2 regions of the Terrabacter sp. LjRoot27 genome follow, and region 2 is predicted to be linked to the other one. Evidence: predicted binding sites of a transcription regulator. Region 2 holds the regulator's gene; the other holds the start of a gene.
What was found. Region 2 encodes LexA, which represses DNA repair genes until DNA is damaged. Its sites were predicted from a motif close to TCGAACANNTGTTCGA; they were not measured.
Positions count from the first base shown of each region.

Region 1 (4,463 bases), 2.4 Mb from region 2:
GGTCGTGGCGGCGGTCCTCGTCGCGGTCGGCTACCTGCTCTTCCTCCCCTTCCACGACACCCTCGCCCAGACGATGACGAACATGGTCATCGCGGGCCTCGGGTCCGGGGCCCTCGTCGCGGGCCTGCCGACGGCGGCCGCCGCGCAGGCGCCGCCGACCCACACCGGCCTGACGACGGGGATGACGAACACGACGAAGACCATCGGAGGCGCGTTCGCCTCGAGCGTCTTCGCCATCGCGCTCGCCTCGACGGGCACGGTCGACGCGGAGGCGACGGCCCACGCGTCCCTCTCGGGCTACCTCGCGGTGTGGACGATCTGCGGTGTCACGGCCCTCGTCGCGGCCGCCTTCCTCGCAGTCGTGCGACCGGTCAGCGACAGGTTCGCTGCTGCGGTGCCCGGCTGAGCACCTCGCCGGCGCCCCCGGGACGAGCCGCTCGTAGGCCCCTGATCGCACGCCCATGTGACGCCGTCGCGACCCGTGTGGTGGTGTCATGGAGCCATGGACGTGCCGAAGCAGACTGACGAGGCCAGCGCCCGCTTCCGGGACCTCGCCGGCGAAGGGTCCGGGGTCGAGGTCAAGCCGATGTTCGGCACTCTCGCCGCGCTCGTCGACGGGCACGTCTTCGCCGTCGCGCTGGGCGACGTCGTCGGGGTGAAGCTCCCCCCGGACGCCCTCGCCGAGCTCGGTGCCGTGCCCGGATCGGAGGTCCTGACGATGGGTGGCCGCCGCATGAAGGCGTATCGCAGCCTCCCCGCGGGTATGCCGTCCGCTGAGCGCCGCGTCTGGCTGGCGCGGGCGCGTGACCACGTCGCAAGCCTGCACTCCTGAGGAGGACCGCTGCCGCTCAGAAGGGCGGCTGGTCGTGCTCGACCGGGGGAGCCGGGCCTGAATCGCGTTGGGACGGTGGGGGATCGGACCGTGGGACCGGGTCGTCCCGTCGCGCGGGTGGGTCGACGCCGGCGCGCCAGTTCTTGGGGTGGGTGGTGTAGCTGCGGCCGGTGAGGGTGGTCCAGGTGAGGCCGTGGTCGGTGTCGGGTGCGGAGGTCCAGGTGCCGGTGGTCTTGAGGTTGTGGTGGAGGCGGTGTTTGGCGTGGAGGTTGTCGGTGCTGGTGGGTCCGGTGGGCCAGGGGGTCTCGTGGTCGAGGTCGCAGCGGGTGGCGGGGACGTGGCAGTCGGGTCCGCGGCAGGTGCCGTCGACGGCTTGGACGTGCTCGAGGACGGCTTGGGTGGGGCGGTAGGTGCGGGTCGCTCGGGTGAGGGCGCGGCCGGTGCGCAGGTCGACGGGCAGGGTGGCCCAGACGGAGCCGGGTCGGGTGATGATCTCGCGGGCGTGGGTGGCGGTGACCCAGCCGTGGCCGGGCAGCTCGCACGCGGTGTCGGCCTGTCCGGTGGCGACCTCGAAGGGCACGACGATCCACGCCAGCGATGCCGCCTGACCAGCGGCCGCGTGGGCGGGACCGGGCTCGGTGGTGCCCGATCCGCGCAGGAGGGCGTCGGTGGCGAGGTCGGCGCGGAGCTGGTCGAGGGTGCGGGCATCGCCCGCGCCGCGCAGTCCCCGCGCGGTGGTGTCGAGGTGGTCCATGACCGCGGCGACGGACGCGGCGTCGGTGGTGACGGTCAGCCAGCCCATCCCGTCGTCGGTGAGGCGGCCGAACACCCCGCGCCGGGCCCGGGCGTGCGCGTGCCGCTCGGCGCTGCCCCGGGTGTCGACCGAGGCGATCGCGCGCCGCAGCCGGGCGGTGAAGGTGCGTTGCGGGAGGGGTTGGCCGTCGCGGGTCGGGGCGAGCACGGCCTGTGCGACGGTGGTGACGTCGGCGTCGGGCAGCAACGCGGTGTCGGAGGCGACCTGCAGCGCGCGGTGCAGCGACAGCCGCCCGGCGCGCAGCGCGTTCAGGACGACTCGGTGCCGGCGGGGTGCGGTGGCCAGGGTGAGCCGGCGGGCGACCTCACCGGTGCCGACGCCGGTCGCGAGCGCGATCTCCTCGGTGACGACCCGCTCGGGAGAGACCCGCGCGGACACCCGGGCGGCGGCACCAGCGGGCAGGGCGTCGATCTGCTGGGCCTCGATGGTGGCCAGTGCGCCGTACGCGGCGAGCAGGTCGGCCTCGAGGCGGGCCTTGGCGACCTCGAGCGCCTGGATCGCGGCGAGCACCCGCTCCCCGGCCCGCGCCAGCCCCTCGAGCGCCGCCGCCGCTCGGGCCCGCCCGCGCCCCGCGCGCAGCTGCGTGAGGACCGGGTCGAGGACGGGGTCGAGGGTGCGCGCCCAGTGGTCCGGGTCGGAGGACCATCGGGCACGCAGCACCGGCCAGGGCCCTCCCGAGCGCACGGCGGAGGTCTCGGCCGGCGACGCGACGTACGGCACGGGAACCTCCTTTCGATGGCATCTTCAGGACCTCCATCAGAACAGGTGTTCGATCACGTTTCAAGAGGCGGAGCCAATCTGTGGACAACGAGTTGGTCTCTCCTGCAGTCGAACCCGAGGACTGAAGCGACCTGTGGACGACCAGGAGTGTCCCTGTCGGCATCCGCGCATAGGGTCTCCGCATGGCGCGCACGAGACTGACGGTCACCGGCACTCCGGTCGGCGACATCGAGCTCGCGGTGGTCACGCCGGTCGGCACGCGACGCGCCGACGCGCTCCCGCTGCTCGTGGCCCACGACGGTCCGGAGTACTCCCGCCGCGCCCACCTCCTCTCCGTCCTGCGCGCCGCGACGGACGCCGGCCGCGTCCCACCGACCCGCGTCGTCCTGCTCGAGCCCGGAGCGCGCAACGAGCGGTATGCCGCCAACCCCCTCTGGGCGGAGGCGCTCACCGCGCACGTGCTCCCGACGGTCGGGACCGCATACGCCATCGACGGGAGGCCGACCCTCATGGGGGCGAGCCTGGGAGCGCTCGCCTCCCTCCAGGCCGAGTGGCGCCACCCGGGGCCGTTCGGTGGGCTCTTCCTGCAGTCGGGGTCCTTCTTCCGCAGGCGCGTCGACGACGAGGAGGACTTCGAGTTCTGGGACCGCGTCACGACCTTCGTGACCAACGTCAGGCGGGCCCGGCGACGCCGCACCGACGCGCGCATCGTCATGACGTGCGGCACCGACGAGGGCAACCTGACGAACAACCGCCAGATGGCGCAGACCCTCGCCGCGAGCGGTCACGACGTGTCCTTCACCGAGCTGCCCGGCCGGCACGACTGGCGCTCGTGGGAGTCGGCGTTCGACCCGCACCTGCTCGACCTGCTCGCCCGTCCGGCCACCCGCTGACCGGCGACAGACGCCGCGGTTCCTGCAAGGATCGCAGTCGATGACCCGACCCCCGACGGTAGGAGCAGCACGATGACCGACACCGCACAGCAGGACCAGTCCGCCGCATCGAGCACCTCGTCGACGAGGACGCACCTCGTCGGGCTCCTGCTCGGTGCCGAGGAGGACTGGCCCACCGCCTTCGAGGCGTTGCTCGCGCTCGTCGGGCCGATCACGACCGACGACGGCGTCACCCACGAGCTGACGAGCGAGCGGCTCACCATCGAGCCGTTCGACCTGCGCCAGCCGGTGCGCACCGAGCTCGTCATCGACCGCCTCGCCTACTGGTACTACCACCCGCGCGAGTGGCTCAAGAAGGCCGCGCTGATGAACGACACCTACCTGCTCAACAGCCCCTTCACCTTCCAGTCCATGGAGAAGCACAGCGCCTACGTCGCCCTCATGCGCCTCGGGCTCAAGGTCCCCGAGACGTGGCTCGTGCCCTACAAGCACCCCGTCGACAACGTCCGCTGGGCCTACACGTCCGCGAAGTACAACCGCCCGTTCGACCTCAAGGCGATCGCCAACCGGCTCGGCTACCCGATGTACATGAAGCCCTTCGACGGCGGCGGCTGGCGCGGCGTCTCCCGGATCAACGACGAGACCGACCTCGTCAAGGCCTACGACGAGTCCGGCGAGATGCTCATGCACCTGCAGTCGACCATCGAGTACGACCACTTCGCGCGGGCCCTGTCGATCGGTCCCGAGACGATGGTCATGGACTTCCGGCCCGAGCAGCCGATGCACAACCGGTATGCCGTGAGCCACGACTTCCTGTCCCCGTCGGCCGGCAAGCAGACCGCGGCCATCAGCCGCATCGTCAACGCGATGTTCGGCTGGGAGTTCAACTCGTGCGAGATGCTCGTCAAGGGTGACGACGTCTACCCGATCGACTACGCCAACGCCTGCCCCGACGTCGCCGTCACGTCGCTGCACTACTACTTCCCGTGGGCCATCAAGGCGCTCGTGCGGTGGTCGACCTTCTGCGTCATCACCGGTCGCCGCGGCCCGATGGACCTCGAGATGCGCCGCTACTTCGACGTCGCCGACCGCGAGGACCTCACCGACGAGCAGAAGCTCGACGAGTTCCTCGCGATCGCCGACGAGTACTTCGACACGGCCGCCTACTGGGCGTGGTGCGAGCGCCACCTGCCGCACCTCGACA
Region 1 covers NZ_CAXUSS020000001.1:457,045-461,507, forward strand. The annotation lists gene ACSQ2D_RS02090 (MFS transporter) at 1-406, shown strand, start outside; gene ACSQ2D_RS02095 (TfoX/Sxy family protein) at 503-832, shown strand; gene ACSQ2D_RS02100 (HNH endonuclease signature motif containing protein) at 849-2,366, opposite strand; gene ACSQ2D_RS02105 (alpha/beta hydrolase) at 2,549-3,259, shown strand; gene ACSQ2D_RS02110 (ATP-grasp domain-containing protein) at 3,332-4,463, shown strand, end outside.
Region 1: a site for LexA is predicted at 2,404-2,419, ahead of ACSQ2D_RS02100 (HNH endonuclease signature motif containing protein). Genes of this name have one in related genera too.

Region 2 (4,463 bases):
TCGACTTCGGCGACGCCCTGCTCGCGCACCCGCTCTCGGCGCTCTTCGTCCCGCTCAACGTGCTGCTCCACCGCTTCGAGACGACCCCCGACGATCCCCGGCTGCGGCGGGTGGGGGACGCCGCGCTCGAGGTCTGGGGCGACGTCGTCCCGGCCGGTGAGCTGCGGGCGGCGCTGCCGTCCGCGCTGCGGCTCGGTCGGCTCGGCCGGGCCGAGTCGTGGCTACGGGTCACCGCGACGCTGACGCCGGCCGAGGCCGTCGAGCACGGCGATGCAGGCACCTGGTGGCTCGGTGCCCTGGGCGACGAACCGCCTTTGTCCTGAGGGCTACTCGGCCACCGACCGAGCCGACCGCGCCTCGGTGCCGTCGGCCTCGCGCAGGTCCCAGAGCTCCTTGGTCTGCACGCCCCAGTACGCCGCGAAGAGCACGATGATGATGACCTCGGCGATGAGGACGAGGTGGTCGAAGCCGCTCACCGTCAGGGCCGTCAGCACCGTCACCCCGAGGGCGACGGCCAGGGCGACCGCGATGGCGATGTAGATGCGCTTGTAGGCGGTCCCGCTCGCCCCCGCGGCCCCGGCTGCGCCCCGGTGCCGCTCCTCGGCCCTCAGCGCGCTGAGGACCATGACCGCGATGACCCCGGCCACCATGGTGCCCGCGGCGATGCCGTGGCTCAGCGCGATGAAGCGGTCGCGCAGCACGAGGAAGAGGGTCAGCTCACCGAGCAGGACCGCACCGCACACGACGGAGACGACCACCGAGCGCACCGTGGGCCGCTCGGACGGGTCGCGCGTCATCGCGCCCCGCTTGAGCCAGGCGGCCACGAGGGCCGCGAGCACCGCCACGACGACGAGCGACCAGATGTTGTTGCGCACGGCCGCCGCGATCTCGGTCGGGGTCTGGGTGTACGCGTTCGGCCCGCACCGTCCGTCCGGCACCGTCGGCACCATGGCGACGACGAACGCCATGAAGCCCGAGAAGTTGAGCAGCACGTCCTCCTCGGGCGAATGGCCCTTGTAGGCGATGAGGCTGGCCCCGAGCGCGCAGAGCGAGCCGACGAAGACGGTCCGCGCCGGCGTGTAGTAGTACGCGCTGATCGAGCCGAGCCAGCACGAGTGGTCGGTCTCCCACCACCACTGGTAGCCGACCGAGAGCAGCAGCAAGAGCAGCAGCGCGATCATCGCGCCGCGCAGGTAGCGGTAGGTGAGGACGACGTCGCGGGTGCGGCCAGGTGCCATGGCGGTCTCCTTCGCAGGGCTCACGGCTCAGAGTCTGTCGCCGCCTCACCCGATACGCTTCCCGGGACGCGACGATGCCGTCGGCGCGGAGGGCGCCGACGGCATCCGTCGTCGGTGGGGGAGCGGGCGCTGTCAGAGCCGGCGCAGGACCGCCGTCACCTTGCCGAGGATCGTCGCGTGGTCGCCGTCGATGGGCGAGAAGTCGGGGTTGTGCGGCATGAGCCACACGTGCCCGTCGGTGCGCTTGAACGTCTTGACCGTGGCCTCGTTGTCGAGCATCGCGGCCACGACGTCGCCGTTCTCGGCGTGCTGCTGCTGGCGCACGACGACCCAGTCACCGTCGCAGATCGCGGCCTCGACCATCGAGTCGCCGTTGACCTTGAGGAGGAAGAGGTCGCCCTCGCCGACGAGCTGCTTGGGCAGCGGGAAGACGTCCTCGACGACCTCCTCGGCCGTGATCGGCACACCGGCCGCGATCTGGCCGAGCACCGGCACGTACGACGCCTCGGGGCGGGCATCGCCCGAGTCGGTCTCCGTGTCGTAGTGGTCGCCGCGCGGACGCGGCGCGGTGGCGTCGCCCCCGCGGTAGCCGAGCTCCTCGGCCTTCGCGTCGGGCGAGACGACCTCGAGGGCCCGCGGCCGGTTCGGGTCGCGGCGCAGGTAGCCCTTGGCGACGAGGGCGTTGAGCTGGTGCGAGACGCTCGAGGGGCTGGCGAGGCCGACGGCGTCGCCGATCTCGCGCATGCTCGGCGGGTAGCCGCGCCGGTCGACGGAGTTGCGGATGACCTCGAGCACCCGCCGCTGGCGGACGGTGAGACCGTCGCCGGTCTCGCGATCGGGAAGCTCGGTCACGCCCATGGTGTCCCCTTCGTCGGCTCGTCAGACCGCGTCGTGACGCTGGGTGTGGGGCCAGTGTCAGTGGTGGCTGGTGAGGTCTGTGGTGTGAGGAAAGACTACGCAGTTCGAACACAGTTGCCAAACACCTGTTCGATGCGTGTCTCGACTTCGTCGAACATACGTGCTACAACTCGTACAGACGTTCTATCGAACATGTGTTCGCCAGTTCAGGAGCAAGGGGAGGTCACCATGAGCGCCATCGTCCTCGAGGCCGTTCGTCAGCCGCACACCGAGGAGCCCGCGCGGTCGCAGTCGACCGGCCGGCCTCGCCTCGTCCTCGTCCCCACCGGGCCCGAGGCCGCGCGTGCGGCCCGTGCCGCGAGGCCGCCGATGCGCCTGACGCGATTCGGCCGCCTCGTCGTCACGCTCCTCGTCGCGGGCGTCGTCTCCGTCCTCGGGGTCGGCCTGGCGGGCCAGCTCGCGTCGGCCACGGGCGAGCCACGCACGATCACGGTCCAGTCCGGCCAGACCCTGTCGGGCATCGCCGCCCGCGAGCTGCCCGAGCTGACCACGGCCGAGGGCGTCGTCGAGCTCCAGATCGCCAACGCCCTCAGCACCACAGCGATCCACAGCGGCCAGCAGCTCGTCGTCCCGGGTCGCTGACCCGTCCAGCCCGTCCAGCCCGTCCAGAGCCCGTCCCGTGTCGTCTGCCGTGTGCTCGGCTGCGCCGGTCCCGGCCCTCCTGATCCGCCGCGTTGGCTCCACCTTCAGCGGCTGGCGGTAGCGGCGCTTCGACCCCGCCGTTCCTGCCCCGGACGCCGCACCCCTGACCGGGGGTGCGGCGTCCTGCTGTCCCGACCCCTGGTCGTGGCGCCGTCCTTGTGGCGCAAGGTCGCCCGCGCGACCGGGCTCGACCGCGGTCCTGTGGATGACGGGCTCCCGCCGTCCCGGGCCCGGCCTAGCGTTGCTGCCTCGGGAAGGGAGCAGGGGATGCGCTACGACGTGGACACCGACGCGCTGCGCGACGACGCCACCTCGATCGGTGAGGTGCTGGCGCGGGTGCAACGGCTGGAGATCGCCGCCGAGCTGCGGCCGTTGGGCGCGGCGGTGCCCGGGGGCCGTGTCGCCTCGGGCCTCGGTCAGGTGGCGGCGGCCTGGGAGGCGCGGCTGGCCGGGATGCGCTGGGAGCTGCGCGAGCTGGGTCGCTGCCTCGCCGCCGCGGCCGACACCTATGACGCGGTCGAGCAGGCGGCGCGTCTGGCCGTGCGGTCGCCCGGTGGCGCCCGATGAGCGCGGGGAGCCCGGGGAGCCTGGGCGGGACCGGTTCGAACGCGTCGCTGATCATGACGGTCGGTGACCTGCGCGCCTGCCGGCCGCAGTCCCTGGTCGAGCTGAGTCGGCGTCTCGAGGAGCGCCGGTGCCGGGTGCTCGGTCTGGCCGAGCTCGTGCTCTGGCGTCGCTCGGCTGCTGCCCGGTGGTCCGGTGCCGCCTCGTCGGCAGCAGTCGACCGCTACGGTCTCGTCGTCGCCGGGCTCGGGAGGCTCGCGGGGAGCATCGCCGCGACGGGTCACGCCGTCGGACACGCCGCGTCACGCCTCCAGTCCGCGCTCGACCTCGTCGGTCGCGCCGACCGGCGGGCCGCCGACGAGGGTGCCTGGGTCGACGGTGAGGGTCGCCTCTTCCTGCCGGTGCGCGCCTCGCTCGGAGACCCTGCGGGCGAGGCGCACCGGGCCCGGCTCGACGAGCTGCTGAGGGTGGAGGTGCACGCCTGCCTGTCGCAGGCCCGACGATCGGCGTTCGAGACCGACGACGAGCTGTGGCGGGCACTGCTGACCGCGGCTCGTGGCTCTACCGCGCCGCCGGGGACCGCTGCCCATGTGGTCCCGGCGTCGCTGCCACCCCCACCGGCGGCGCAGTCGGCGGCCGGTGGACCCGGCGGCCAGGTGTTCGCCTCCGCCGCCTGGTGGCGGTCCCTGACCGACGAGGAGCGGCGCCGCGTCGTCCGCGATCGTCCGGAGTGGGTGGGTCCCCGCGACGGGGTGCCCGCCGCCGCTCGCCACGAGGCCAACCTCACCCTGCTGGCCCGAGCGGAGCAGGCCGCCCGGGCCCGTGCTCGTGAGGCGCAGGCTGGGGCGTCCGTGAGCAATGCCGCCGAGCGCACCCGCTCGGCCGAGCACGTCGCGGCCCTGCAGGCGGTGCGCGACGTGCTGTCACGGCGCGACGGCGGACAGCGGCGCCTGCTCCTCGTCGACGCGACCGGGCCCGACGTCAAGGCGGTCGTCGCGGTCGGCGACGTCGACCGGGCCGAGCACGTCGTCACCTTCGTCGGTGGGCTCTCGACCATGGTCGGCGCCGACCTGCGTCGTTACGACGAGACCTTCGTGCGGA
Region 2 covers NZ_CAXUSS020000001.1:2,856,498-2,860,960, reverse strand. The annotation lists gene ACSQ2D_RS13310 (phosphotransferase) at 1-323, shown strand, start outside; gene ACSQ2D_RS13305 (hypothetical protein) at 327-1,238, opposite strand; gene lexA (transcriptional repressor LexA) at 1,371-2,096, opposite strand; gene ACSQ2D_RS13295 (LysM peptidoglycan-binding domain-containing protein) at 2,325-2,738, shown strand; gene ACSQ2D_RS13290 (hypothetical protein) at 3,066-3,365, shown strand; gene ACSQ2D_RS13285 (alpha/beta hydrolase) at 3,419-4,463, shown strand, end outside.